Linked DNA regions of Rhodopseudomonas sp. BAL398. The protein of the gene in region 2 binds, or shares a complex with, the protein of the main gene of each other region. Links are inferred from orthologs where the notes say so. Each region holds a gene or a part of one and is shown on either strand. Other genes may lie near its edges. The genes, in order: accD and accC.

Evidence for each region.
Region 1: the proteins of accC (region 2) and accD are in contact, whole or in part, in a solved structure (PDB 8UXZ), measured with the Escherichia coli proteins. The link is inferred for Rhodopseudomonas sp. BAL398 from one-to-one orthologs.

What each region holds. Positions count from the first base shown.
Region 1 is NZ_CP133111.1:4,008,516-4,017,631, forward strand. Bases 1-2,775 are described here. They hold accD (acetyl-CoA carboxylase, carboxyltransferase subunit beta), read right to left. Parts: upstream 1,988-2,775; coding sequence 1,013-1,987; downstream 1-1,012. Other genes in these bases: RBJ75_RS18845 (bifunctional folylpolyglutamate synthase/dihydrofolate synthase), read right to left, coding at 1-1,016; trpA (tryptophan synthase subunit alpha), read right to left, coding at 2,103-2,775. In the rest of the region: more of trpA, read right to left, coding at 2,776-2,936; trpB (tryptophan synthase subunit beta), read right to left, coding at 3,148-4,365; RBJ75_RS18865 (phosphoribosylanthranilate isomerase), read right to left, coding at 4,365-5,021; RBJ75_RS18870 (lipopolysaccharide assembly protein LapA domain-containing protein), read right to left, coding at 5,110-5,490; RBJ75_RS18875 (integration host factor subunit beta), read right to left, coding at 5,526-5,831; signal peptide peptidase SppA, read right to left, coding at 6,002-6,976; rpsA (30S ribosomal protein S1), read right to left, coding at 7,198-8,895.
Region 2 is NZ_CP133111.1:764,081-780,185, forward strand. What follows is about bases 13,177-16,105. They hold accC (acetyl-CoA carboxylase biotin carboxylase subunit), read right to left. Parts: upstream 15,355-16,105; coding sequence 13,999-15,354; downstream 13,177-13,998. Other genes in these bases: RBJ75_RS03655 (ferric reductase-like transmembrane domain-containing protein), read left to right, coding at 13,177-13,634; RBJ75_RS03660 (cytochrome b5 domain-containing protein), read left to right, coding at 13,631-14,002; accB (acetyl-CoA carboxylase biotin carboxyl carrier protein), read right to left, coding at 15,481-15,975; aroQ (type II 3-dehydroquinate dehydratase), read right to left, coding at 16,015-16,105. Outside these bases: RBJ75_RS03600 (DUF2155 domain-containing protein), read left to right, coding at 120-1,016; aat (leucyl/phenylalanyl-tRNA--protein transferase), read right to left, coding at 1,091-1,771; RBJ75_RS03610 (gluconate 2-dehydrogenase subunit 3 family protein), read left to right, coding at 2,065-2,703; RBJ75_RS03615 (GMC family oxidoreductase), read left to right, coding at 2,708-4,471; RBJ75_RS03620 (c-type cytochrome), read left to right, coding at 4,477-5,709; RBJ75_RS03625 (citrate transporter), read right to left, coding at 5,863-7,182; RBJ75_RS03630 (metallophosphoesterase), read right to left, coding at 7,560-8,678; RBJ75_RS03635 (sensor histidine kinase), read right to left, coding at 8,806-9,891; RBJ75_RS03640 (response regulator), read right to left, coding at 9,888-10,328; RBJ75_RS03645 (sensor histidine kinase), read right to left, coding at 10,325-11,854; RBJ75_RS03650 (hypothetical protein), read left to right, coding at 12,044-12,367; more of RBJ75_RS03655, read left to right, coding at 12,372-13,176. UniProt on the Escherichia coli protein: This protein is a component of the acetyl coenzyme A carboxylase complex; first, biotin carboxylase catalyzes the carboxylation of the carrier protein and then the transcarboxylase transfers the carboxyl group to form malonyl-CoA.

The DNA.
Region 1 (9,116 bases), 3.2 Mb from region 2 along the record:
ACCCGCTCCTCGAGATCGCCCAGCGCGGCCGCTGCGACCCGGCCGCCATCGGCATTGTGGCCGCCGTCGAGCCAGATCTCGCTGCCCGGCGGCGCCTGCGCGATCAGCCGACCCGCCGACAGCCGCTGCATCCGCGCCGGCCATTCGGCGCCGACCATGCCGGCCTCATAGGCGGCCTGGCCAATATTGAAACCGTCGAGCGCGCGCATCGTGGCGATCGCCAAGCCGGCATTGTCGACCTGATGCCGGCCGAACAATCTGGGCGCGGCCAGATCCATCAATCCGCGCTCGTCCTGATAGACCAGCCGGCCGTGCTCGATACCGACATGCCATTGCTGACCGCTGGCATGCAGCGGCGCGCGCATCCGCCGCGCCTGCTGCTCGATCACTGCCATCGCCTCGGGCGCTTGCTCGGCGCAGATCACCGGGACGTCGCGCTTGATGATGCCGGCCTTCTCGGCGGCGATCTCGGCCAGCGTGCTGCCTAGAAATTCCGTGTGATCGATCCCGATCGGCGCCAGCACGCAGGCCGCGGGCCGCTCGAGCACATTGGTGGCGTCGAGCCGGCCGCCGAGACCGACTTCCAGCAGCAGCACATCGGCCGGGTTGCGCGCGAACAGATCGAACGCCCCGGCGGTCTCGATCTCGAACAGCGTGATCGGCTCGCCGGCATTGAGCCGTTCGCAATGCGCCAGCGCCGCGATCAGCTGATCGTCGCCGACCAATTTGCCGGCCAGCCGGATGCATTCATTGGGCCGCACCAGCCAGGGCGAGGTATAGACGTGGACGCGCAATCCCGCGGCTTCGAGGATCGCGCGCAGATAGGCGATAGTCGAGCCCTTGCCATTGGTGCCGGCGACATGGATCACCGGTGGCAGGCTGCGCTCGGGACGATCGAGCCGCTGCATCAGAGCCTGCATCCGCTCCAGGCCGAGATCGATGCGGTTGGGATGCAGCTTCGCCAGCCGCGCCCGCAGTGCGGCGAGCGTCGCGGCGGGAGCTGCGCCTTCGCTCACGCCTGCGGCGCGGCCGGCGCCACCACGGGCTCGGCCTCGGTTTCGGGGGAAGCGATCTCGGCCGGCTCGACAACGGGTTCGGGAGCGGCCGGTTCGACCGGGGCCGCGACGACGACCTGCTCGAGCGGCGTCTTGGTCAGGATCCGGCACAGCCGCGCCAGCGTCGGGCGCAGGTCATGGCGGTGCACCACCATGTCGATCATGCCGTGGTCTTTGAGGTACTCGGCGCGCTGAAACCCGTCGGGGAGTTTCTCCCGGATGGTCTGCTCGATCACCCGCGCGCCGGCAAAGCCGATCAGCGCGCCGGGCTCGGCGATCTGCACGTCGCCCAGCATGGCGTAGGACGCGGTGACGCCGCCGGTGGTCGGGTTGGTCAGCACCACGATATAGGGCAGCTTGGCCTCGCGCAGCATCTGCACGCCGACCGTGGTACGCGGCATCTGCATCAGGGACAAAATGCCTTCCTGCATCCGCGCGCCGCCGGAGGCGGCGAACATGATGAAGGGCGATTGTTTCTCCACCGCCAGTTCGAGACCGCGCACGATCGCCTCACCGGCGGCCATGCCGAGCGAGCCGCCCATGAAATCGAAATCCTGCACCGCGGCGACGACGCCGAGACCTTCGAGCTTGCCATAGCCGACCCGGATCGCATCATGGGCGCCGGTCTTGGTGCGGGCGTCCTTGATCCGGTCGACATATTTGCGCTCGTCGCGGAATTTCAGCGGATCGGCGGTGACCTCGGGCAGCGCGACGTCGAACCAGGTCTCGTGGTCGAAGATCGATTTGAGCCGCGCGGTGGCGCCCATCCGCATGTGATAATTCGAGCCGGGGATGACGAACTGGTTCTGCTCGACGTCCTTGTAGAACACCAATTGCCCGGTATCGGGGCATTTGATCCACAGATTCTCCGGCGTATCGCGACGCAGGATGTTGCGGATCTTCGGACGTACGACGTTGGTCAACCAGTTCATGACGTGCTCCGCGCCGCTGCTGGGGCAACGCTCCCAGCCGGGCTCACTGTCTATATGGCGGCCCGGGCGCAACCCGGCAACCGCCGCTTTCGGTCAATATTGACCCTATTTCAGCCTATTCGGCGGCCTGTTTGGCGCCATGGACCCCGGCAGCCAATGCGGCCACCAGATCGGCGACCGCGCCGACGGTCGCCGGGGTGGCGCGATTGTCGGCGTCCAGGCTTTGCTGCAACGCATCGATCAGCGCCGAGCCGACCACCGCGCCATTGGCCTTCCGGGCGATGGCGCGCGCCGCCTCCGGGGTGCGGATGCCGAAGCCGACGCAGACCGGCAGATCGGTATGGCGCTTGATCCGGGCGACCGCGGCGCCGACCTCGTCGGCGTCGGCGCTGCCGGAGCCGGTAATCCCGGTGATCGAGACGTAATAGACAAAGCCCGACGTATTGGCGAGCACCGCCGGCAGCCGCTGGTCGTCGGTGGTGGGCGTGGCGAGGCGGATGAAATTCAGCCCGGCCTTCATCGCCGGCAGACACAGCTCGATGTCTTCTTCGGGCGGCAGATCGACGATGATCAACCCATCGACGCCGGCCTGCTTGGCATCGACCAGGAATTTGTCGACGCCGTAGATGTAGATCGGATTGTAATAGCCCATCAGCACGATCGGCGTGGCGTCGTCGCCGTCGCGGAACGCGCGCACCATCGCCAGCGTCTTCTTCAGCGTGGTGCCGGCCTTCAGTGCGCGCAAGCCCGCCGCCTGGATCGCCGGCCCGTCCGCCATCGGATCGGTGAACGGCATCCCGATCTCGATGATATCGGCGCCGGCCTTGGGCAGCGCCTTGATGATCGCAAGCGACGTCTCAAGATCGGGATCGCCCGCCATCACGAAGGTCACAAAGGCGGCGCGGCCTTGCTGCTGCAGAGCGGCGAAACGGGTGTCGATACGGGTCATGAGTGAGCGCCTGCGTTCTTTGAGAAGCCGAGGCCCCCACCCCAACCCTCCCCCGCGAGCGGGAGAGGGCGCAGGCTGTGCCAGAGGGAGAGGTCTTGCTTCACACGCGTGAATTTGATGGATGAGTTCGCCGCAACGGCGGCCGGTCCCCTCTCCCGCTTGCGGGGGAGGGTTAGGGAGGGGGCGCCGTACTGCGAAGCCTGAACTGCAATCACGTCTTGCCGCCCTTCAAAATCTCCGCGACTTGCGGGATGTCCTTGTCGCCGCGGCCGGAGAGGTTGACGACCATCAGGTGATCCTTCGGCAGGGTCGGCGCCAGCTCCATCACCTTGGCGATGGCATGCGCCGGCTCCAGCGCCGGGATGATGCCTTCGAGCCGCGACAGCAGCTGGAACGCGGCCAGCGCTTCGTCGTCGGTGGCGGACAGATAAGTGACGCGGCCGGTTTCGTGCAGCCAGGAATGCTCCGGCCCGATGCCGGGATAATCGAGGCCGGCCGAGATCGAATGGCCTTCCTGGATCTGGCCGTCTTCATCCATCAGCAGATAGGTGCGGTTGCCGTGCAGCACGCCGGGGCGGCCGCCGGCGATCGAGGCGGCGTGCAGCTGGGTCAGGCCATGGCCAGCGGCCTCGACGCCGAAGATCTTGACCGACGGATCGTCGAGAAAAGGATGAAACAGCCCCATCGCATTGGAGCCGCCGCCGATGCAGGCGATCAGCGAATCCGGCAGCCGGCCTTCGGCCGCCAGCATCTGCGCCTTGGTCTCGGTGCCGATGATCGACTGGAAGTCGCGCACCATCATCGGATAGGGATGCGGCCCCGCCACCGTGCCGATGCAATAGAAGGTATCGCTGACATTGGTGACCCAGTCGCGCATCGCCTCGTTCATCGCGTCCTTCAGCGTGCGCGCGCCGGCCTGCACCGGCACCACCTTGGCGCCGAGCATTTCCATGCGGATCACATTGGGCTGCTGCCGCTCGACATCGACCGCGCCCATGAAGACGATGCATTCGAGCCCGAACCGCGCGCACAGCGTCGCGGTGGCGACGCCGTGCTGGCCGGCGCCGGTCTCGGCGATGATGCGCTTCTTGCCCATCCGCCGCGCCACCATGATCTGGCCCAGCACATTGTTGACCTTGTGGGAGCCGGTGTGATTGAGCTCCTCGCGCTTGAAATAGATCTTGGCGCCGCCGAGATGCGCGGTGAGACGTTCGGCGAAGTACAGCGGCGACGGCCGGCCGACATAGTCCTTGAGATGGCCGTCCATCTCGGCCTGAAACGCCGGATCCGCCTTGGCGTCCGTATAGGCCTTTTCCAGATCGAGGATCAGCGGCATCAGCGTCTCGGCGACGAAGCGGCCGCCGAAAATGCCGAAATGGCCGCGGTCGTCGGGGCCGGAGCGAAAGGAATTGGGCAAAGCTGAATTCATCACATCATCAATTCTTGGCTGGCGCGCGCGGCGCGGAGGAAGGCGCGGATCAATTCGGGATCTTTCACCCCCGGCGCCGTCTCGACGCCCGAGGACACATCGACGCCGCCAGCGCGGGTCACCCGCAGCGCCTCGGCGACATTGGAGGCATTGACGCCGCCAGATACCATAAAAGGCGCTTGCAGATCGAGGTCGCGCAGCAATTTCCAGTCGAACACCGCGCCGAGCCCGCCCGGCCGGGTCGCCCCCTTCGGCGGTCGCGCGTCGAACAGGATGCGGTCGGCAACCGCCGCATAGCGCGGCATTACGGCAAGATCGGCCGCCGTCGCCACGGCGATCGCCTTCATCACCGGCAGCCGGAATTTTTGCTTGATGTCGCCGACCCGCGCGGCGCTCTCGGCGCCGTGCAATTGCAGCAGGTCGGGTGCCAACGCATCGATGATGTCGGTGAGCAGCGCGTCGTCGGGATCGACGCTCAAGGCCACGATGGCGGCGCGGCCACGCGCCTGCCGGCCCAGCTCGCGCGCGCGCTCAAGGCCGAGATGTCGCGGCGACGCGGGAAAGAACACAAAACCCACCATGTCGGCGCCGGCGTCCAGCGCAGCGTCGAGCGTGTCTCGGGTCGACAAGCCGCAGATTTTGACGACGACAGGCATGAGCAACAGACATCGATCGCAATGGAATAAGCGCGAAGACCCTCGCAGCAGGATTGGCGGACGACGAGACGCCGGCGGATGGGCGTTTTTACAACGTCGCGCCGGCCTTGTCGCGCTCGCTTGCGGAATCCCGCCCGAGCAGCCGCGGCGACTCGCTTCTCGCCGGCGTGGCGATGCTGGCGCGCAGATCGGCCAGCTGCGCCCGCGCCTCGGCCGCATCGGCCGCATGCCGTCTGGCGTCGCGGCGCCAATGCCGCTGCCTGATCCAGGTCGCGATGCCGCCTGCCAGCACGCCGAGGATGGCCACCCCGATCACCAAAGCGAATAGCGGCAGGGTGACGCTTCCGGGCGTATCGCCGAGATTGAGCGGGTCGAACGCCACGGTGACCAGGTGTCGATTGGCGACCGCAAACACGATCAGGATGAGTCCGAGCGGCACCAGCACCAAGGCCATGAAGAATTTATACATGTCGTCCTCGCCTTGCCCCGCAATCGGGTTCCGCGCTAAGCGCCGGCGTCTGCGGCGCTCTGCTCGCGGTTCAGCCGTTCGCGCATTTCCTTGCCGGTCTTGAAGAACGGCACGCTCTTCTGGTCGACCGGCACATGAGCGCCGGTGCGCGGATTGCGGCCGGCGCGCGCGGGCCGATGCTTCACCGAGAACGCGCCGAAGCCGCGCAGTTCAACCCGGTCGCCCCGCGCCAGCGCCGCGACGATCTCGTCGAGAATCGCATTGACGATATTCTCCACGTCCCGCTGATACAGATGCGGGTTGTGCTCGGCGATGCGCTGAACGAGTTCTGATTTGATCATCGAGAGATAAGTCCGTGCGTGCGGACCGCCATTTCCGTGAAAATACCCTGAACTGTCAAGACGCTAAATGAAATGAGCGGCGCTGGAAACGAGCCGAGACGCGCGGCGAAAACGCCTCCCGGCGCAGTGTGCGGTATCGCGCGCAAAGTTCCGCACGCCATATCGCGGTATCAGTTGGCCGCTTCGGGACGCCATAGGGCCAGCATCCCGTCCATGCCGAGACGGCCGACAGACTGCATTCCAGCCTGCTCGATCCGCCGCGCCACCGTGCCGAGGCCGAGCGCATCGAATGCGATCGATGCCGTGGCGCGCAGAAACGTCAGATCGCCAAAGCGCGGCTCCAGCTTGTAGTCGCGCACCGGCAGATCGCTCTGCACCTTCTTCTCCGCGACCAGCCAGGCCACCGCGGTCTTCTCGTCGCCGAGCTGGTCGATCAGCTTCAGCCCGGCCGCCTGCCGGCCAGTGAACACCCGGCCGTCAGCGACGGCATTGAGCTGGGCGTCGTCCATGCCGCGGCGCTGCTGCACCAACCCGCGAAACCAGGCGTAGGAATCCTTCACCAGCGATTCCAGCGCGGCGCGGGCTTCGGGACTGGTCGGCTCAAAGCCATTGGGCGCCGCCTTCAGGGGCGACGATTTCACTTCCTCGACCTGGACGCCGACGGTCTTCAGCAACCCGGTGAAATTCGGAAACTGGAACAGCACGCCGATCGACCCGACCAGCGAGCTCTGCTGCGCGACGATATGATCCGACGCCAGCGCGGCGATGTAGCCGCCCGAGGCCGCCAGGCCCTCGACCACCACCACCACCGGCTTCTTCGCCTTCAGCCGAACCAGCGCGTCATAGAGCTGCTCGGAACCGGCGGTGGTGCCGCCGGGCGAATTGATGTGCACGACCACCGCCGCCGCCGAGGATTTCCCCAGCCGCTCCAGCGCCTCGACCCGATCGGAATCGCTGCGGATCAATCCGTTGATATGAATCCGCGCGATCGAGCTCGACGCCAGCATGCCGGGTCCCGACGACGTCATCGACGCCCCGATCCCGACCACGGCGGCGATCGCCACCAGCACCGCGACGACGCGCCAGAAGGTCAGCTTGCGACGCATCCTGCGGCGATCGACGATCAGATCGGAATCAAACGACATGGAATTCTCCGCTGAAGAGGCAGTCACGGTTTTCGATCGGGAATGTTGATTGATCGCGTCCAGAATACATCAATTGCAACCCAATATGAAGAAAACACTTCCTCGCCGCTCTTGGGAGGGGCGATTAGGAGAGGGATTTGGCGCGCCGATACAATGTAGAATTGCTCTCAATAAAAAAGGGCCCCGGCAATCTGCCGAGGCCCTGTCGTGTTGGCGGTAGCTTACTTGTCGCGCTGCTTCAGCGCGGTGCCGAGAATGTCGCCCAAGGTCGCCCCCGAATCGGAGGAGCCGTATTGCGCGATGGCTTCCTTCTCTTCGGCGACTTCCAGAGCCTTGATCGAGACCTGGACCTTGCGGGCCTTCTTGTCGAACTGGATCACCCGCGCATCGACCTTTTCGCCGACGGCGAAACGTTCGGCGCGCTGATCGGAACGCTCACGCGCCAGTTCGGAGCGCTTGATGAAGGTGGCGAAGTCGGTGCCGATGATCTGCACATCGATGCCGCCTTCCTTCACGTCGAGCACTTCGCAGGTCACGATCGCGCCCTTCTTGACGTCGCCCGGCTCGGCGAAGGGGTCGCCTTCGAGCTGCTTGACGCCGAGCGAGATACGCTCCTTCTCGACATCGACATCGAGGACGATGGCCTTGACCATGTCGCCCTTCTTGAAGTTGTCGATCACCTGCTCGCCCGGCTGTTTCCAGTCGAGGTCGGACAGATGGACCATGCCGTCGACTTCGCCGTCGAGGCCCAGGAACAGGCCGAATTCGGTCTTGTTCTTGACTTCGCCCTCGACGGTGGCGCCGACCGGATACTTCTCGACGAACACTTCCCACGGATTGCGCATGGTCTGCTTGAGACCGAGCGAAATGCGGCGCTTGACCGAATCGACCTCGAGAACCTGCACTTCGACTTCCTGCGAGGTCGAAACGATCTTGCCGGGGTGCATGTTCTTCTTGGTCCACGACATCTCCGAGACGTGGATCAGGCCTTCGATGCCCGGCTCCAGCTCGACGAACGCGCCGTAGTCGGTGATGTTGGTGACGCGGCCGGTGAAGCGCGCGTTCAGCGGGTACTTGGCCTCGATGCCCTGCCACGGATCGTCCAGCAACTGCTTCATGCCGAGCGAAATGCGGTGGGTCTCGTGGTTGATCTTGATGATCTTGACCTTGACGGTCTGGCCGATGGTCAGCACCTCGGTCGGGTGATTGACCCGGCGCCAGGCGATATCGGTGACGTGCAGCAGGCCGTCGATGCCGCCGAGATCCACGAACGCACCGTAATCGGTGATGTTCTTGACCACGCCGTCAATGACCTGACCCTCTTCGAGGTTCTGCACCAGTTCCTGGCGCTGCTCGGCGCGGGTCTCTTCGAGAACCGTACGGCGCGACACCACGATGTTGCCCCGGCGGCGATCCATCTTGAGAATCTGGAACGGCTGCGAATTGTTCATCAAAGGCGCGACGTCGCGGATCGGGCGGATATCGACCTGGGAGCGGGGCAGGAAGGCGACTGCGCCATCCAGATCGACGGTGAAGCCGCCCTTGACCTGGTTGAAGATGACGCCGTGGACCTTCTCGTTGTTGTTGAAGGCCTTTTCGAGCTTGCCCCAGCTTTCCTCGCGGCGCGCCTTGTCGCGCGACAGCACGGCTTCGCCGAGCGCATTCTCGATCCGGTCGAGAAACACTTCGACCTCGTCGCCGACCTTGAGTTCGCTGTCTTTGCCGGGGGCTGCGAATTCGCGCAATGCGACGCGGCCTTCGGTCTTCAGGCCGACGTCGATGACGGCCATGTCCTTTTCAATCGCAACAACAATGCCCTTGATGACAGAGCTTTCCTGCAGATTGCCGCCGGCGAAGGACTCGTCGAGCATCGCGGCAAAATCGTCGCGGGAAGGATTATAGGAAGCAGTCGAAGCCATTTGTTCTCCAGATGCGGGTATCGCCGGCCAGTCGGGTTGTTGGGCGGATCGAAGGTGAAGTGTCAGGGGTCCGCGAACCTGACGACCGCCCTGCAAAAGATTGCGGGAGCGGGCCGGCAGCATGCCTGCACGATCGATCCGGTGGTTCGAAAAGCTATTCCAGCAGTTGTCCGGTTATCCGAACGCGACGATCGGCCCCGCAACCGAGGCCGAAGACCATC
Region 2 (16,105 bases):
CGCCCTTTCCCCGCCGTATTCGCCGTGTTAACCGGAGGACGAACGCGAGCGGCCTAATTTTGTACAATGTCGCGAGCCTGATTCGTCGATTTGACGCCGCGCGGAATGTTTCGAACCCCATGAGTCGGATTGTTACCTCAACGGCCCTAGCGGCCCTGCTTGCCGCCTCGTTGGTTGCCGTCGCGCCGCCTGCGCGCGCGCAGATCGGGAATATTTTTTCCGATCCGGCGCCGCGTCCGCCGGGCAGTGTTCCGCGCGACGAATATCCGCCCGACGACGAAGAGGAAGTGCCGGATCTGCCGCAGCGCGGTCGGCTGCTGCCGGCGCCGAATCGACTGGCCCCGGGACAGGGCGCCCCGCTGCCGGGTGCCGTGCAATCGCAGCCGTTGCCGCCGCCGCCCGGTACCACCATCATTCCGCAGAATCCGCCGGCCAGCGCCGCCGTCAATCCGCTGCCCGGCCTGCCGCCGGGCCAGCGCCAACCCAAAGGCCAGCCGCAGCCCGCAACACCCGGTGCCGCAACGCCCGACGCCGCACCGCCGACCGCCGCGACGCTGCAACCTGGCGACGAGATCGTCACCGAACCGCCGGCGCAGAAGATCGTCAACAAGAAGGCGAGTTTCTCCGGCCTCGACAAGATCACCGGCCGGATCATCAATTTCGACGCCGACATCGGCGAGACCGTGCAATTCGGCGCGCTGCGGGTGAAGACCGACGCCTGCTATACGCGGCCGGCGACCGAGGCCGCCAACACCGACGCCTTTGTCGAGGTCGACGAGATCACGCTGCAGGGCGAAGTGAAGCGGATCTTCTCCGGCTGGATGTTCGCCGCCAGTCCCGGCCTGCACGGCGTCGAGCACCCGATTTACGATATTTGGCTGACCGACTGCAAAAATCCGGAGAACGCCGTGGCCGCCGCGCAGCCCGATACGCCGGCGCCGGCGCCAGCCCCGAAGCCGCGACCAAGGCAGCGCTCGGCGGCGCCGCCCAATCCGTTCCCGGCATTCCGGCAGTAATTGGTTCGAGACTCCCGATCTGCATGCAGCTCATGCTGCAGGCGCTCGGAAGGACGCCTGATTTTTGATCCAGGTTATTTTTCGTTGCCCGCGATGATCGCCAAGGCGTCGGCGCCACTGACCGGTGCGTCGACCGGCAGCACATCGAATGCCGCCATGCCTTTCAGCGCGGCATCCAGCATCTTGCGATAGCGCTGCCGCGGCACTTCGACAGCGCCGAACGAACGCAGATGTTCGGTGACGAACTGGGTGTCGAGCAGCACATAGCCGCCGGCGATCAGCCGCGCCACCAGATGCACCAGCGCGACTTTTGAGGCGTCGCGGGCGCGATGGAACATGCTCTCGCCGAAAAACGCCCGGCCGAGGCTGACGCCATACAACCCGCCGGCGAGGTCGCCGTCCTGCCAGACCTCGACGCTGTGGCAGTGGCCGATCCGGTGCAGCTCGGTATAGAGCTCGCGGATTCGGCGGTTGATCCAGGTGTCGTCGCGATCCGGCTGCGGCGCCGCGCAGCCATCGATCACCGCCTTGAAATCCCGGTTCACGGTGACGGTGAAGGCGTCCGAGCGCACCGTGCGGGCCAGTCGCGAGGCGATGTGGAAGCCCCGCAGCGGAATGATGCCGCGCAGCTCCGGCTCGACCCAGAACAGGGTCGGATCGTCGACGCTCTCGCTCATCGGAAAAATGCCGCACGCATAGGCGCGTAGCAGCACTTCGGGCGTGATCTCGGACGATGCGGAGTCGCGTGAACTCATCACTCAACCTACCATGCCTGTGCGGTCGCGGCGACAACGCCGCACGCCCGTAGTTTAACGAGCAGGGGTTTTGTTCCCGTCCGGATAAAAAATAGGGTTGGAGACAATTGGTGTGAGATACCCCATAGCTGTCTGCGCCGGCGCGACAAATTGCCGCCGGGCCAATCAAGAGGGTCCTCACGGTGGATCATGCCGCCTTGCCAAGCCTATCTCGCCGTTCGCTGCTCACCTCGACCGCGGCCCTCATGGTCGTCGGCGCGACGCCCGTCTTTGCGCGCACCGTCGGGGGCAGGATGCCCTGGGATCCCGGCAGCGCGACGCCGCCGATCCAGGTGCGTCCGGGGCCCTGGGTGTTCTTCACGGCGCAAGAGGCCGCACTGGTCGAAGCCGTGGTCGATCGCCTGATTCCTCCCGACGACAGGGGTCCCGGCGGCAAGGAGGCCGGTTGCGCCGTCTATATCGATCGGCAATTGGCCGGTCCCTATGGCCATGCCGCGGGCCTCTACACCCAGCCGCCCTTCATGGCCGGCGCCGCGTCCCAGGCGTTTCAAATGCCGGGCTCCCCCGCGGCGCGCTACCGGGCCGGGCTGAAGGCGCTGGCAGACTATGTCGGCATCACATTCGCCGATAAATCATTTCGCGATCTCGCGCCGGCCGATCAGGACAAGGTGCTGAGCGGGCTGGAGTCGGGTTCGATCGTGCTCAAGGGCGTCAAATCCGCCGAATTCTTTGCCCTGCTGCTGCAGAACACCCAGGAAGGCTTCTTTGCCGATCCGGTCTATGGCGGCAATCGCGACATGGCCGGCTGGAAGCTCGTCGGATTTCCGGGCGCGCGCTACGACTATCGCGACTGGGTTGATCATCATAACGAGGCCTACCCGCTGCCGCCGGTGAGCATCATGGGGCGGTCCGACTGGACCGTGCGGGAGTAGGACAATGGCACGCAAACTTCCCCGCAAGGACGTGGTGATCGTCGGGCTCGGCTGGACCGGCTCAATCCTGGCCTATGAGATGGCGAAAGCCGGCCTCGACGTGGTGGCGATCGAACGGGGCCCGTGGCGCGACACCGCGACCGACTTTCCGCCGGCCTATGCGCAGGACGAATTGCGCTACGCGGTGCGGCTCGATCTGTTTCTGCGGCCGCAGCAGGACACGCTGACCTTCCGCAACAATGCCAGCCAATCGGCGCTGCCGATCCGCAGCTTTTCGGGCTTTCTTCCCGGCAATGGCGTCGGCGGCGCCGGCGTCCATTGGAACGGTCAGACCTGGCGCTTCCTGCCGACTGATTTCAAGCTGCGCAGCCATCTCGAGGAACGCTACGGCAAGGATGCGCTGCCCGGCGACATGACGATCCAGGATTGGCCGGTCAGCTATGACGAGCTGGAGCCCTATTACGACCGCTTCGAAAAGCTCTGCGGCACCTCCGGCAAGGCCGGTAACCTCAAGGGCACGGTGCAGCCCGGCGGCAATCCGTTCGAGGGCTGGCGCTCGTCGGACTATCCGAACCCGCCGCTGAAACAGGGGCTCGCCGCCACGCTGTTCGCCGAGGCTGCGCGGAAAACCGGGCACACGCCGTTTCCGCAGCCGGCCTCGAATATGAGCGAGGCCTATACCAATCCGCTCGGTGTCAAGCTCGGGCAGTGCACTTATTGCGGCTTCTGCGAACGCTTCGGCTGCGGCAATTACGCCAAATCCAGCCCGCAGACCTGCGTGCTGCCGGCCTTGATGCGATTCCCCAATTTTTCCGCGCAGACCGACTCCGAAGTCACCAAGATCAATCTGGATTCCACCGGCAAACGCGCCACCGGCGTCACCTATGTGGATACGTCAGGTGTGGAATGGGAGCAGCCCGCTGACATCGTGCTGGTCTGCGCCTTCTCGTTGTTCAATGTCCGGCTGATGCTGTTGTCCGGCATCGGCAAACCCTATGACGGCGCCACCGGGCAGGGCGTGGTCGGGCGCAACTACGCCTATCAGACCACGTCGGGCGTCAGCCTGATCCTGAAGGACAAGATCCTCAATCCGTTCATCGCCACCGGCGCCCACGGCATGATCATCGACGATTACAATGGCGACAATTTCGACCATAGCGGGCTCGGCTTTGTCGGCGGCGGCTATATGGGCGCGGGCCAGACCGGCGCCCGGCCGATCTCGACCCGGCCGGTGCCGGAGGGGACGCCAAAATGGGGCGCGGCCTGGAAGAAGGCGACCGCCGAAACTTATCAGAGCGCCTTCAATCTCTCGACCCACGGCAGCTCCTACAGCTATCAAGACTGCTATCTCGATCTCGATCCGACCTACAAGGACCGGCTTGGCCGGCCATTGATGCGGATGACGTTCGACTTCCACGACAATGAATTGAAGATGTCGGCCTATCTCACCGCGCGCCTTGCCGAGATCGCGCGCGCGATGGATCCGGTCGAGATGAAGGCGAGCCCGCGCAAGGGGCCGTATAACGTCAACATCTATCAGACCACCCACAACACCGGCGGCACGGTGATGGGCGCCGATCCCGCCAACAGCGTGGTCAACCGCTACTGTCAGAGCTGGGACGTCCACAACGTGTTCGTGCCCGGCGGCGCCTCGGTGTTTCCGCAGAACCACGGCTACAACCCGACCGATACGGTCGGCGCGCTGGCCTATTGGACCGCCGACGCGATCAAGAATCGCTACCTCAAAAACCCGGGACCGCTGGTGTGAAGCCGATGATGCGCTCATCTCTCGCCGTCGCCGCGCTGCTGGCGGTCGTCGCAGCTCCCGCCGCCGCGCAGGACAGCCAAAGTTTCGACCGTATCGAACGCGGTCGCGCGCTGGCGGTGCTCGGCGATTGCGGCGGGTGCCATACCGCGCCGGGCGGCAAGCCGTTCGCCGGCGGACTGCCGCTCGCCACGCCGTTCGGCACGATCGTTGCGGCGAACATCACGCCGGATCGGCAGACCGGGATCGGCAACATGACCGATGCCGAATTCCTCTCCGCGCTGCGCGAGGGGCGAGGCCAGGGCGGCAAGCGGCTGTATCCGGCGATGCCCTATCCGGCTTACACCAAGATGACCGACGACGACGTGCTGGCCATCCGCGCCTATCTTGCCACCGTGGAGCCGGTCAGCAACGCCGTGGTCTCCAATCAATTGCCGTTCCCGCTCAATATCCGGCTGGCGATGCTGGGCTGGAATTGGCTGAATTTCACGCCCGGCCACTATCGGCCCGATCCGCACAAATCCGCCGAATGGAATCGCGGCGCCTATATCGTGCAGGGTCCGGCGCATTGCGGCACCTGTCATACGCCGAAGACGCTGCTGGGCGGCGACAAGGCCGCGGCCGCGCTGGCGGGCGGGACGCTGCAGGGGTGGTACGCGCCCAACCTCACCAATGATCCGCGCAGCGGCATCGGCAATTGGACCAAGGACGAGGTGGTCCAGTATCTGAAGACGGGCAGCAACAGCTGGACGCTGGCGTCGGGGCCGATGGCCGAGGCGATCCGGCACTCCACCTCGCACATGCCGGATGCGGATATCGCGGCGATCGCGACGTATTTGAAGGATAGCGGGCTCGGCGCGGTCAAGGCTGCGCCCGTTGCCGTCGCGGCCAGCAACAATGCGATGCGGGCCGGGGCTGCGATCTTCAAGGATTCATGCGCGGTCTGCCACAAGGACGATGGAATCGGCGAGGCCCATCTGTTCCCGCGACTTGCCGGCAGCGCGCTGGTGCAGTCCGAGGATCCGACCACGCTGACGCGGCTGGTGCTGCATGGAAGCCGTGCGGTTGCGACCGCGACCAAGCCGACGGGGCCGGCGATGCCGGCGTTCGACTGGCGGCTCAACGATGCCCAGGTCGCGGCGGTGCTGACCTATATCCGCAACCAATGGGGCAATGCCGCCGCGCCGGTCACGGCCAGCAATGTCGCCAAACAGCGCCGGTCACTGGCGAGCGCGCCTTAGCAGGCTGTTGAAAAAATCGTTCTCGGCACGAACACATCAGACTCACGGCGAGCACTAAGAGCAATCGGATCGAGAGCGTTGTTCTCTTTTCCAACAGCCCGTTAAGGCAGCGCAGATCCAAAGCCCGGGCGGGCTTTGGCCGCATCACCGGAGTTATTTCACCAGCATCGTCAACCGCTCCGGATTCCAGCCGACCAGCACGAGCAGGGCGAAGAAGCCGACGAAATAGGCGATCGGAATGGCCCAGCCGTGGCGCAGCCAACGGAACACCGACTTGCCCTCGGGAAACATGTTGGTCAAGGCCACGCCCGCAGACGAGCCGAACCAGATCATCGACCCGCCGAAGCCCACCGCATAGGCCAGATAGCCCCAATCATAGCCGCCCTGTTTGAGCGCCAGGGCGGTCAGCGGGATATTGTCGAAGCCGGCAGATACAAAGCCGATACCAAGCGCGGTCTGCCAGCTCGCGGTCGGCAATTGTTCGACCGGCATCATCGAGGCCGCGGTGACCAAGGCCAGCAGGAAAACCGTTCCCTTGATAGTCTGGGGCATCAGTTCCCAGTCCGGCCGGCGCAGCGGCGTCGTCAACAGCAGCACGTTCCAGACCGTGAGGCCAAGCACCGGGACGGTGTCGAGCAGCGCCGGAAATTTCAGATTTGCGGTGACATTGGCCAGCAGAGCCGCGATCAGAATAGCCGCGACGATGCCGACACGGATCCACTCGATCCTCAGTCCGCTCGGCGGGTTCTTGATGATCGGCGAATAGCGATGCTGCGTGATCGATGCCGGCACCGCGAACACCATCAGCGCCACCAGCGCGGGAATGTAGGCCTCGACCACGCTGAGCGGGCTGACGCCGCCGATCCACATCATCGTGGTTGTGGTGTCGCCGACCACACTGCCGGCGCCGCCGGCATTGGCAGCCGCCACGATCGCCGCGAGGTAGCCGATATGGACCCGACCCTGAAAGACATGGCGCGCCACCGTGCCGCCGATCAGGGCCGCCGCGATGTTGTCAAGAAAACTTGACATGAAGAACACCATTCCGAGCAGAACGATGCCGCCCTTCCAATCGTCCGGCAGCAGCGCCGGCATTTCCTGGGGGATGTGGCTCTTCTCGAAATGCGCCGAGAGCAGCGCGAATCCGGTCAGCAGCAGGAACAGATTGGCCAGGGTGACCCACTCATGCTCCATGTGATGGGCAAGACCGATCAACCCCACGCCGTATTTGAAACCGGTGAAAATCAGCTTGTAGGCGGTGATGGTGGCCAGGCCCGTGAGCGCAATCGGCAGCGTATAATGGTGAAAGGTCGCGCATCCGATCAGCGTCAGCGTAAACAGGATGAAGTCGACGGGAATGCCCAGCAGCAGAACAGGTTCGATCACGACGGCCTCGGCAATTCCCCAGCGCGCAAGGGCGCCGGCGCGGCCGGCTGGCCGTGGAGAGCACTCATCGCCGGGAGCCCTCGGCATGGTGGCAGGGCATGGTTGTGGATGATGTAGGTCGGGCTCGACGATCGCAGGACGGGCGATACCAATGCAATTATCCCGGGTGAGAATGATTTGCAACTGGCGCGTTCGCTGCAGCCAGCCGGCGCGGCGGAAGCTGCCCGACCGCTGCGTAAATGGCAAGCAGCGCAAACCCGTTTCTAGAGCATGATTCTTAAGAAGGCATCCCGACTTTCGAAAAGTTCTTTCGAGAAGATCGAGGAAGATCAAAAGTTAGTCGGTAGCCCGCAAATGTTCTGCGCCTCGATCAGGTGAGTCGCAACACGAGGTGGAGGCTCGACTGGCCGGGTGCCGCAGATCGTCTGGATGCTCGCATCCGGTGCGGCCGCGCAGCGGTTCAATCAGATTGCTGGGCGCAGCCTGATCCGCGTCAGCTCTGACGGGCGCCCGAGACGCAGCGCGAAACCGGGCCACAGCGCGGTGCCGTTATTGACGTAAAGCGTCATCCCGTCGATCGCGTAGCGACCCGAAATGAATCCGCCATTAGCGCGGGCGGCGAGCCGGTCGAGCCCGAGGATCATCCCGCCATGGGTATGTCCCGATAGTTGCAGCGCCACGCCGCGCGCGGCGGCGCGCGGTGCGTTCTTCGGTTGATGGTCAAGCAAGATGATCGGTGCGTCTTTGGGTGCGCCTAGCAGGGCGGCGGCGAGATCCGGGGCGGGGTGGCGGGTGTGGGCTGCCGACAGGTCGGTGACACCGGCGAGAACCAGCTCGCCGCCGTCACGATCGATCACCGCGTGATCGTTGGCGAGCAGGCGCATGCCCATCGCGGCGAAGTAATCCATCCATGCGGGGTAATCGAAAAAATATTCATGGTTGCCGGGGATCATGTACACGCCATCCGCCGCGCGCAGGTCGGCCAGCGCCGCGACATCTGCGCTGCGCGCCGCGATGGGGCCGTCGATCAGGTCTCCGGTGATCACGATCAGGTTGACGCCAAGGGCGTTCGCCCGCGCGACCATTGCCCGGGTCCATGACGCAGGGAACAGGCGGCTGATGTGCAGATCGGTCAATTGCAGCATGGTGTAGCCGTCGAATTGCGGCGGCAGGCCGGCGATGCCGACTTCGATGTCTTTGACCGGCGGCAGCCGTATCGCCTGATGGACGCCGATCGCCGCCAGGCCGGCGGCGACGGCGGCCATCGCATAACGTACCTCGTCAGGCACGCTCACGCTGCCGCCATGGACCAGCATCGCCAGCAGCGTTGCGCCGTCGAGCACGATCTGCAACAGCGCGAGAAACGCGATGGCGCCGAATGCCCAATTGAAAAGAATCACCGCGGCGCGGGGAAATTCGGGCGCGAACACCGAGCCCGATGAGAGCCGGCTCCATAGATGATATTGCGAGCCCACCAACAGTACGGCCGCCACCACGATTTTGATGGAGAGCGGCAGTTGCAACGGCCAGATGAACCGGGTGGCGACGAGCAGCCAGGGCAGGCTGAAGATGAGGTGAAAAATCACAGCTCTCCGGAATAGGGAAGGTCGATCATTGCTGCGTCGGCTGACCTGCGCCGGGAGCGTACCAGTCGACTGGATGCGCCTGCAAAGCACCGGGCGGCGCGCAATCGCGGTAGGGCGAGCGGTGCTAATTCGCCACCGCCATCGTCGGTGCCGGCGCATTGATCCGGCGAAACCGCAGCACGATTCGCGTGCCGGTATGACCGGGATCGCGCTCGACGCTGGCATCCAGCTTGGTCGCCATCGCGTTGACGATGCGCTGGCCCATGCCGGTGGATTGCGGATTGATCTTGACGTTGAGGCCGACGCCATCATCGGTGATCGCCAGTGCGAGCTCGTCGCCTTGAGCGGACAGTTCGACGTGGATCGGGCCGGCGCCGTCGGGGTAGGCGTATTTCACCGCGTTCATCACCAGCTCGTTGACGATGATGCCGATCGCCACCGCGCGGTCGGGATCGATCTCCACGGCCTCGGCCTTCAGCGTCAGCCGCGACATCCGGTTGCCTTCGGCGGAGCGCCGCAGATCTTCCAGCAGCGCCTCGAGATATTGATTCAGCATCACGCTTTTGAGGTCGTGCGAGGTGTAGAGCCGGCGATGCACCTGCGCCACCGCGGCGACCCGGCCCATGGCGTTGGTCAGCGCCGCCTTGACTTCCTCCTGCTTGCTGGAAGAGGCCTGCAGATGCAGCAGCGAGGCGATGATCTGCAGCGAGTTGCCGACGCGGTGATTGACCTCGCGCAGCAGCATCTCGCGCTCGGCGGCGAGCGCGGCGTAGCGGTCGCGCGAGGCGCGAACCTCGGCCTCAGCCTCGTCGCGGGCTTTGCGGATCTGCGCCTGTTGCAACGCATGGCCGGCCGCAACCTGCAGCAGCGGCACGAAGTCGCCCTGGGTGTCCTTGACCAGATAGTCGGCGGCGCCGGCCTTCAAGGCGGTCACCGCGATCTTGGAATCCTGCGAGGCGGTGACGAACACCACCGGCGGCGGATCCGCAAGGGTCTGGATCTGCTCCAGGGTTTCCAGCCCGTCGAGGCCGGGCATGTATTGGTCGAGACCGACCACGTCGATGCCGCCGTGGCGCAGCCGTTCGATGCCGGCTTCGCCGCTGAGGACGTGTTCGACACTAAACCCATGTCGCTGCAAGCCGCGCGTGACCAGCCGGCCGAGCGCTTCGTCGTCGTCGATATAAAGCAGGGTGGGTTTGGCTGCGGTCATGAGTTGGCGGCTGGGACCTGGATCACGGAGAAGAACAAACCGAGCTGGCGAATCGCGTTGGCGAAGCTTTCGTAATTCACCGGCTTGGTGATGTAGACGTTACACCCCAATTCGTAGCAGCGCTTGATTTCGTGGGCGTCGTCGGTGGTCGTCAGCACCACGACGGGGGTGCATTTGAGGTGGTCGTTGTCTTTCACCCGCCGCAGGATGTCGATCCCGCTGGTATCCGGCAGATTGAGGTCGAGTAAAATCAACAGCGCGCGGTCCTTATGGGCGATGCCGCTGCCATCGGCGCCAAACAGGTAGTCCAGCGCGGCTGTACCGTTGGTGAACGGAATGATCTCGTTGTTGACGCCGGAGCGGCGGATGTTGCGTTCGATCAGCCGGGCGTGGCCCTCGTCGTCCTCGATCATGATGATCGTTACTGGGTTACTCATGCGCGTTTATCCCGTTTGGAGGCCGTCCATTTTGCCGGCAGGGTGATGGTGAAGGTGCTGCCTCGACCAAGTTCCGAGGCCACCGACATGGTGCCCCCGAGTCGGCGCACCAAGGCGCGGACATGGGCCAGGCCGATGCCCTGTCCGGGCTTGTCCTGGGTGCCGGCGCGGCGGAACAGATCGAAGATGCGCTGGTGGTCTTTGGGGTCGATACCGCGGCCATTGTCGGCGACCTCGAAGATCGCAAAGCCCAGCCGCTGATGGCCGCGGATCGAAATATCGCCGGGAACCCCCGGCTTGAGATATTTCAGCGCGTTGTCGATCAGGTTGGAGAAGATCTGTTCCAGGGCGAGGCGGTCGCTGACGATCTCAGGCAACGGCTCGATCCGGATCTCGGCCTCGGCTTCGGCGGCCTGATGCGCCACCGTGGAGGCGATGTTCTCGATCAATTCGCGGGTATCGATCTGCACCGGCTGAAACTCGCGCCGGCCTTCGCGGGTCAGGTTGAGGATGGCGCTGATCAGCCGGTCCATCTTGCCGATCGATGATTTGATGAAGCCGAGCGCCTCGGTGAAATCCTGCGACAGCTGCTTGTCGGCCTCGTCGAGCAGCGGCTGGCCCTGATCGTCCAGGCTGGCGTCGATCGCCTGCGGCGCCGCGGCACGCGCCAGCGTGGCGATCCGCCGGAAGATGTCGCCGCGCAATTCCTCGAGCTCGCTGGTGAAGCCCATGATGTTGACCAGCGGCGAGCGCAGGTCGTGGCTGACGATATAGGCGAAGCGCTGGATCTCCTCATTGGCCTCGCGCAGATCGGAGGTGCGTTCGTCGACCGTGGCTTCGAGGTTGAGGTTGTTGTCACGCAATTGCCCCTCGGCCTCGTCGCGGGCGCGGGCCGAGCGCCGCACCAGAAAGATCGAGACGCCAGCCAGCACCAGCACCAGCCCCGAGCCGGTGGTGGTGACGATCGAGGCCAGCGATTGGCTGCGGTCGGCCGCGTCGGTGCGAACCGTGAACAGCCGCTGCTCTTCGGTGCGCATATCGGCGGTGAGGTCGCGAATCCTGCTCATCGCGTCACGGCCGGTGGCGTCGCGGATGATCGCGTTGGCCTCGGCGATCTTGTTCTCCTTCGCCAGTTGCAGCACTTGCCGAAATTGCGCCAGCCGCTTCTCGGTGAGGTCGACCACTTCGGCAATCAACGGGCGCTGCACGTCGTTGTCTTGAACCAGCCCCCGCAACTGCTGCAGCAGCGGCATGATCTGCTCTGAGGCATCCTGGAATTCATCCATGAACTCGCTCTGCGAGGTCAGGACAAATCCGCGCTCGGCGCTCTCGGCGCGGCGCATCTGCAGCTGGGTCAGGGAAATCTGGTTCTCAACCTCAAGCGTGTGCGCGACCCACGCGCTATCCTCGCGAGCCTGCTCCAGCCAGTAGACCGACCCGATGCTGACCGCGACAAGCACTGCGAAGGCAAGGGCAAGGAGGGCGATCTGGACAAGGCCACGTTCACGCGCGCGATCAACCGTCACCGCGCACCTTCAAAGTCGTCAGCAAAACCAGCCCATCCCAGCAAGATCGTCTGCAAAAATCACCTATCAATAATCTGATCGAACATTGGTTCCGTTGGCCGTAATTTATATCTGAAGCCACAATAGCCGATAGGCGTATGGCGGCAATGCCGTCCTGCGCCGACGGTGCGAGCCGCAAAGGAGTGCCCCGTGGTCGCCACAATCGATATCCGAAACGTTTCGGCCGTGGTCCTGATCGCGACCCTCCTGCTCGGCTCCGCGGACGTCGCGTCTGCCCGGCCGTGGCGGGCCGATGAGGGCAACACCAGGGGCTGGCAATTAATGAGCCCGCAGGAGCGGATCGACCATCAGGCGCGGGTGCGCGGCTTTACGGATTACCGGTCGTGCGAGGTCTACCGCAGACAGCATCATGCCCTGATGGTGATGCGCGCCGTCGAACGCCGCCTCAAGCCCCCGGATTCGCAATGGGATTTTTGCGAGCACCTCAAGCCTTCACCGCCGCAAAGGAATTGAGCTGGTGGCGGGGCTGCGATCCAGGCTGGGCTTTTGGTCGATTCCGCTGCTCACGGTTGCAGTGCCGATCGGGTTCGTGGTCTGGGCCTATCCGGAGGGGCTGGCGCCGATGCGCGCCGCCGGCATCATCGTCGGCTGGCTCGGCACCGGATTGCTGCTGGTGAGCCTGGCCTTGATGCTGCGCGAGCCGCGGCTGGCGCGCTGGCTCGGCGGGCTGGAGCGGATGTATCGCTGGCATCACGGCACCGGGGTGGTTGCCTATGTGCTGTTGCTGCTGCATCCGCTGGCGCTGGCCGCCAATGGGCTGTCGACCTCGCCTGCGATCGCCTGGGCGACGCTGTCGCCATTGACCGAGAGCTGGCCGGTCTGGACCGGCTGGTTGGGGCTGCTGGCGCTGATGCTGGGCTTGGCGCTCAGCTTTGTCCGTCGCATTCCCTATGGTCCGTGGCGCTGGCTGCACGCCATGCTGGCGGTCGGGGTGCTGCTCGGCCTCGGCCATCTGGTCCTGCTCGGCATCGACGAGCCGGTGCTGCCGATCATGGCGGTGGTGGGACTGATCCTGGCCTGGCGGCTGCTGCGCGGCGATCTCGGGCTGGCGGCGCGGCCCTACATTGTTGCCTCGGCACGGCAGATCGCGGCCGGCGTGGTCGAGATCGCGCTGCGTCCGCTGGGCGATCCGATTGAGGTCGGCACCGGTCAATTCGTGCTGGTCGCGCTTCACAACGGCCCGAAATATCGCGGCTGCGGCGAATTCCATCCGTTCACCGTCAGCGCGATCGATGCCGACCAGGTGCTGCATGTCGGCGTCAAGGCGCTGGGCGATTGCACCGGGCGGATGATGTTGGTCGAGCCGGGGGTCGCGGCGCGGGTGATGGGCGGGTTCGGCGGGCTGCTCGGCACCAGCTCGGCGCCGCAGCTCTGGGTGGCGGGCGGGATCGGGGTCACCCCGTTCGTCGCGCTGTTGAACGCCGGTCGGATCGGCGGCCCGACCACCTTGATCTATCTGTGCCGCAACGAGGCCGACGCGGCGTTCCTGCCGGATTTGCGCGCCATCGCTCCGGCCGATCCGAGGCTTTCGCTGCAGGTGGTGGCGACCGGCGACGCCCTGCCGGATCTGGAGCGGCTATTGCCGCCGGCCACGAAACTGTCAGGCGTCGAATGCTATCTGTGCGGACCGCCCGGGCTGATTGCCGCGCTGAAATCCGCGTTGCGGGCGCGCGGCGTCACCGCCCAACACATCCACTACGAAAACTTCGAGTTCAGATGATGCGCAAATTATATCTGGCGACCACGAGCTTGTTTTGGGTGATGGTGCTGGCGTTCTGGGCCGGCGATGTGCTGTCGCCGCATGCCGAACAGCCGGCGGCGATTTCGGCCAGTCGGGACATCACTTCGGCTGAGCTGGCCAAACATGCCACGCCGCAGGATTGCTGGATGGCGATCCGGGGCCAGGTCTATGATCTGTCGGCCTATCTGCCGGATCATCCGTCGCGGCCGCAGATCATCGAGCCCTGGTGCGGCAAGGAAGCCACCCAGGCCTATGACACTAAGACCAAGGGCCGGCCGCATTCAAAGGAGGCCGACGATCTGCTGCCGAAATACCGGGTCGGCCGCTTCGTGCCCGGTGCAGATTAGCCGGTCTTGGAATCGCCGGCGGCCAGATACTGCTCGAGCCAGTGAATGTGGTAGTCGCCGTCGATGATCGAAGGCTCGCGGACCAGGGCGCGGAACAGCGGCAACGTGGTCTCGATGCCATCGACGACCATTTCGTCGAGCGAGCGGCGCAGCCGCATCAGGCATTCGGCGCGGGTCTTGCCGTGCACGATCAGCTTGCCGACCAGCGAGTCGTAATAGGGTGGGATCGTATAGCCCTGATAGACGGCGGAATCGATCCGGACCCCGAGACCGCCGGGCGGGTGATAGCGGGTGATCTTGCCGGGCGAGGGTCGGAACGTCACCGGGCTCTCGGCATTGACGCGGCATTCGATGGCGTGACCGTTGAGCACGATCTCGTCCTGGGTGCAGGGCAGGTCGCCGCCGGCGGCGACGCGGATCTGCTCCAGCACCAGATCGATCCCGGTGATCATCTCGGTCACCGGATGCTCGACCTGGATTCGGGTGTTCATTTCGATGAAGTAGAATTCGCCATCCTCGTAGAGGAATTCGATGGTGCCGACGCCGAGATACTGCATGTCCTGCATCGCCTTGGCGCAGATGCCGCCGATCCGGGCGCGGGCCTCCGCTGTCAGCACCGGGGAGGGGCCTTCCTCCCAGACCTTCTGGTGACGGCGCTGCAGCGAGCAGTCGCGTTCGCCCAGATGGATCGCGCCGCCGCGGCCGTCGCCCAGCACCTGGATCTCGATATGGCGCGGCTTCTGCAGATATTTCTCGAGATAGACCGAGGCGTCGCCGAACGCCGATTTGGCCTCGTTGCCGGCGGTCGACAGCGCCAGCATCAGGTCGTCGGCGGTCTGCGCCACCTTCATGCCGCGGCCGCCGCCGCCCGAGGCGGCCTTGACCAGCACCGGAAAGCCGATCGCCTGGCCGATCGCCATGGCGTCGTCTTCGGGGCCAACCGCGCCTTCGGAACCCGGCACCACCGGAATGCCGAGCCGCTTGGCGGTCCGCTTGGCCTCGATCTTGTCGCCCATCAGCCGGATGTGTTCGGCCTTCGGGCCGATGAAATGCAGATTGTGCTCGGCGAGGATCTCGGCGAAGCGGGCGTTTTCCGACAGGAAGCCGTAACCGGGATGAACCGCGTCGGCGCCGGTGATCTCGCAGGCCGCCAGCAGCGCCGGGACGTTGAGATAGCTGTCCTTCGAGGCCGGCGGACCGATGCAGACGCTTTCATCGGCGAGCCGGACATGCATGGCGTCGGCGTCGGCGGTGGAATGCACCGCCACGGTGGCGATCCCGAGTTCCTTGCAGGCGCGCAGCACCCGGAGCGCGATCTCGCCGCGGTTGGCTATCAGGATCTTGTCGAACATCGTCTCTGCCTTCTCCCGTCGCCCTGAGCTGCGAGCTGTCGCGCGCCTCGAAGGGGACGGTCTGTTGGGATTCATGATGTCGTCCCGAGCCGCCAGCGCCGGCGCTTCGGGACGACGCAGACGTGGTTATTCGATCACGACCAGCGGTTCGCCGAATTCGACCGGCTGGCCGTCCTCGACCAGGATCTGGGTCACGGTGCCGGCGCGCGGCGACGGAATCTGATTCATCGTCTTCATCGCCTCGATGATCAGCAGCGTTTCGCCGGCGGCGACCTTGTTGCCGACCTCGACGAACGGCTTGGCGCCGGGCTCCGAGGCCCAATACACCGTGCCGACCATCGGCGACGGCACCACGCCGGGATGTTTGGAGATGTCGGCGACCGGCGCCGGCACCGCGGCGCTCGCGATCCCGGGGGGCTGATAGCCGGCCGGCATCGCAGCGTTGATGCTGACATTGCGGGCGACCCGGACCCGCAACCCGGCGCGTTCGATCTCGATCTCGGTCAGATTGGTCTCGTCGAGCAGCAACGCGAGATCACGGATCAGCGCGTGGTCGGCAACCGCTTTGGTATCGGTCGCTTTGGGCTTCGCGGCTGGCTTGTCTTCAGGCGGGCGGGCCATATTCTTTAATCCAAACGTTGGTGGGTGAAGGGCGCGGGGTCAGGCTTTGGCGCCGGCGCCGATTTTTGCGGCCAGGCCCGTAATGGCGAGCCGGTAGCCGTCGATGCCGAAGCCGCACAGGCTGGCAAAG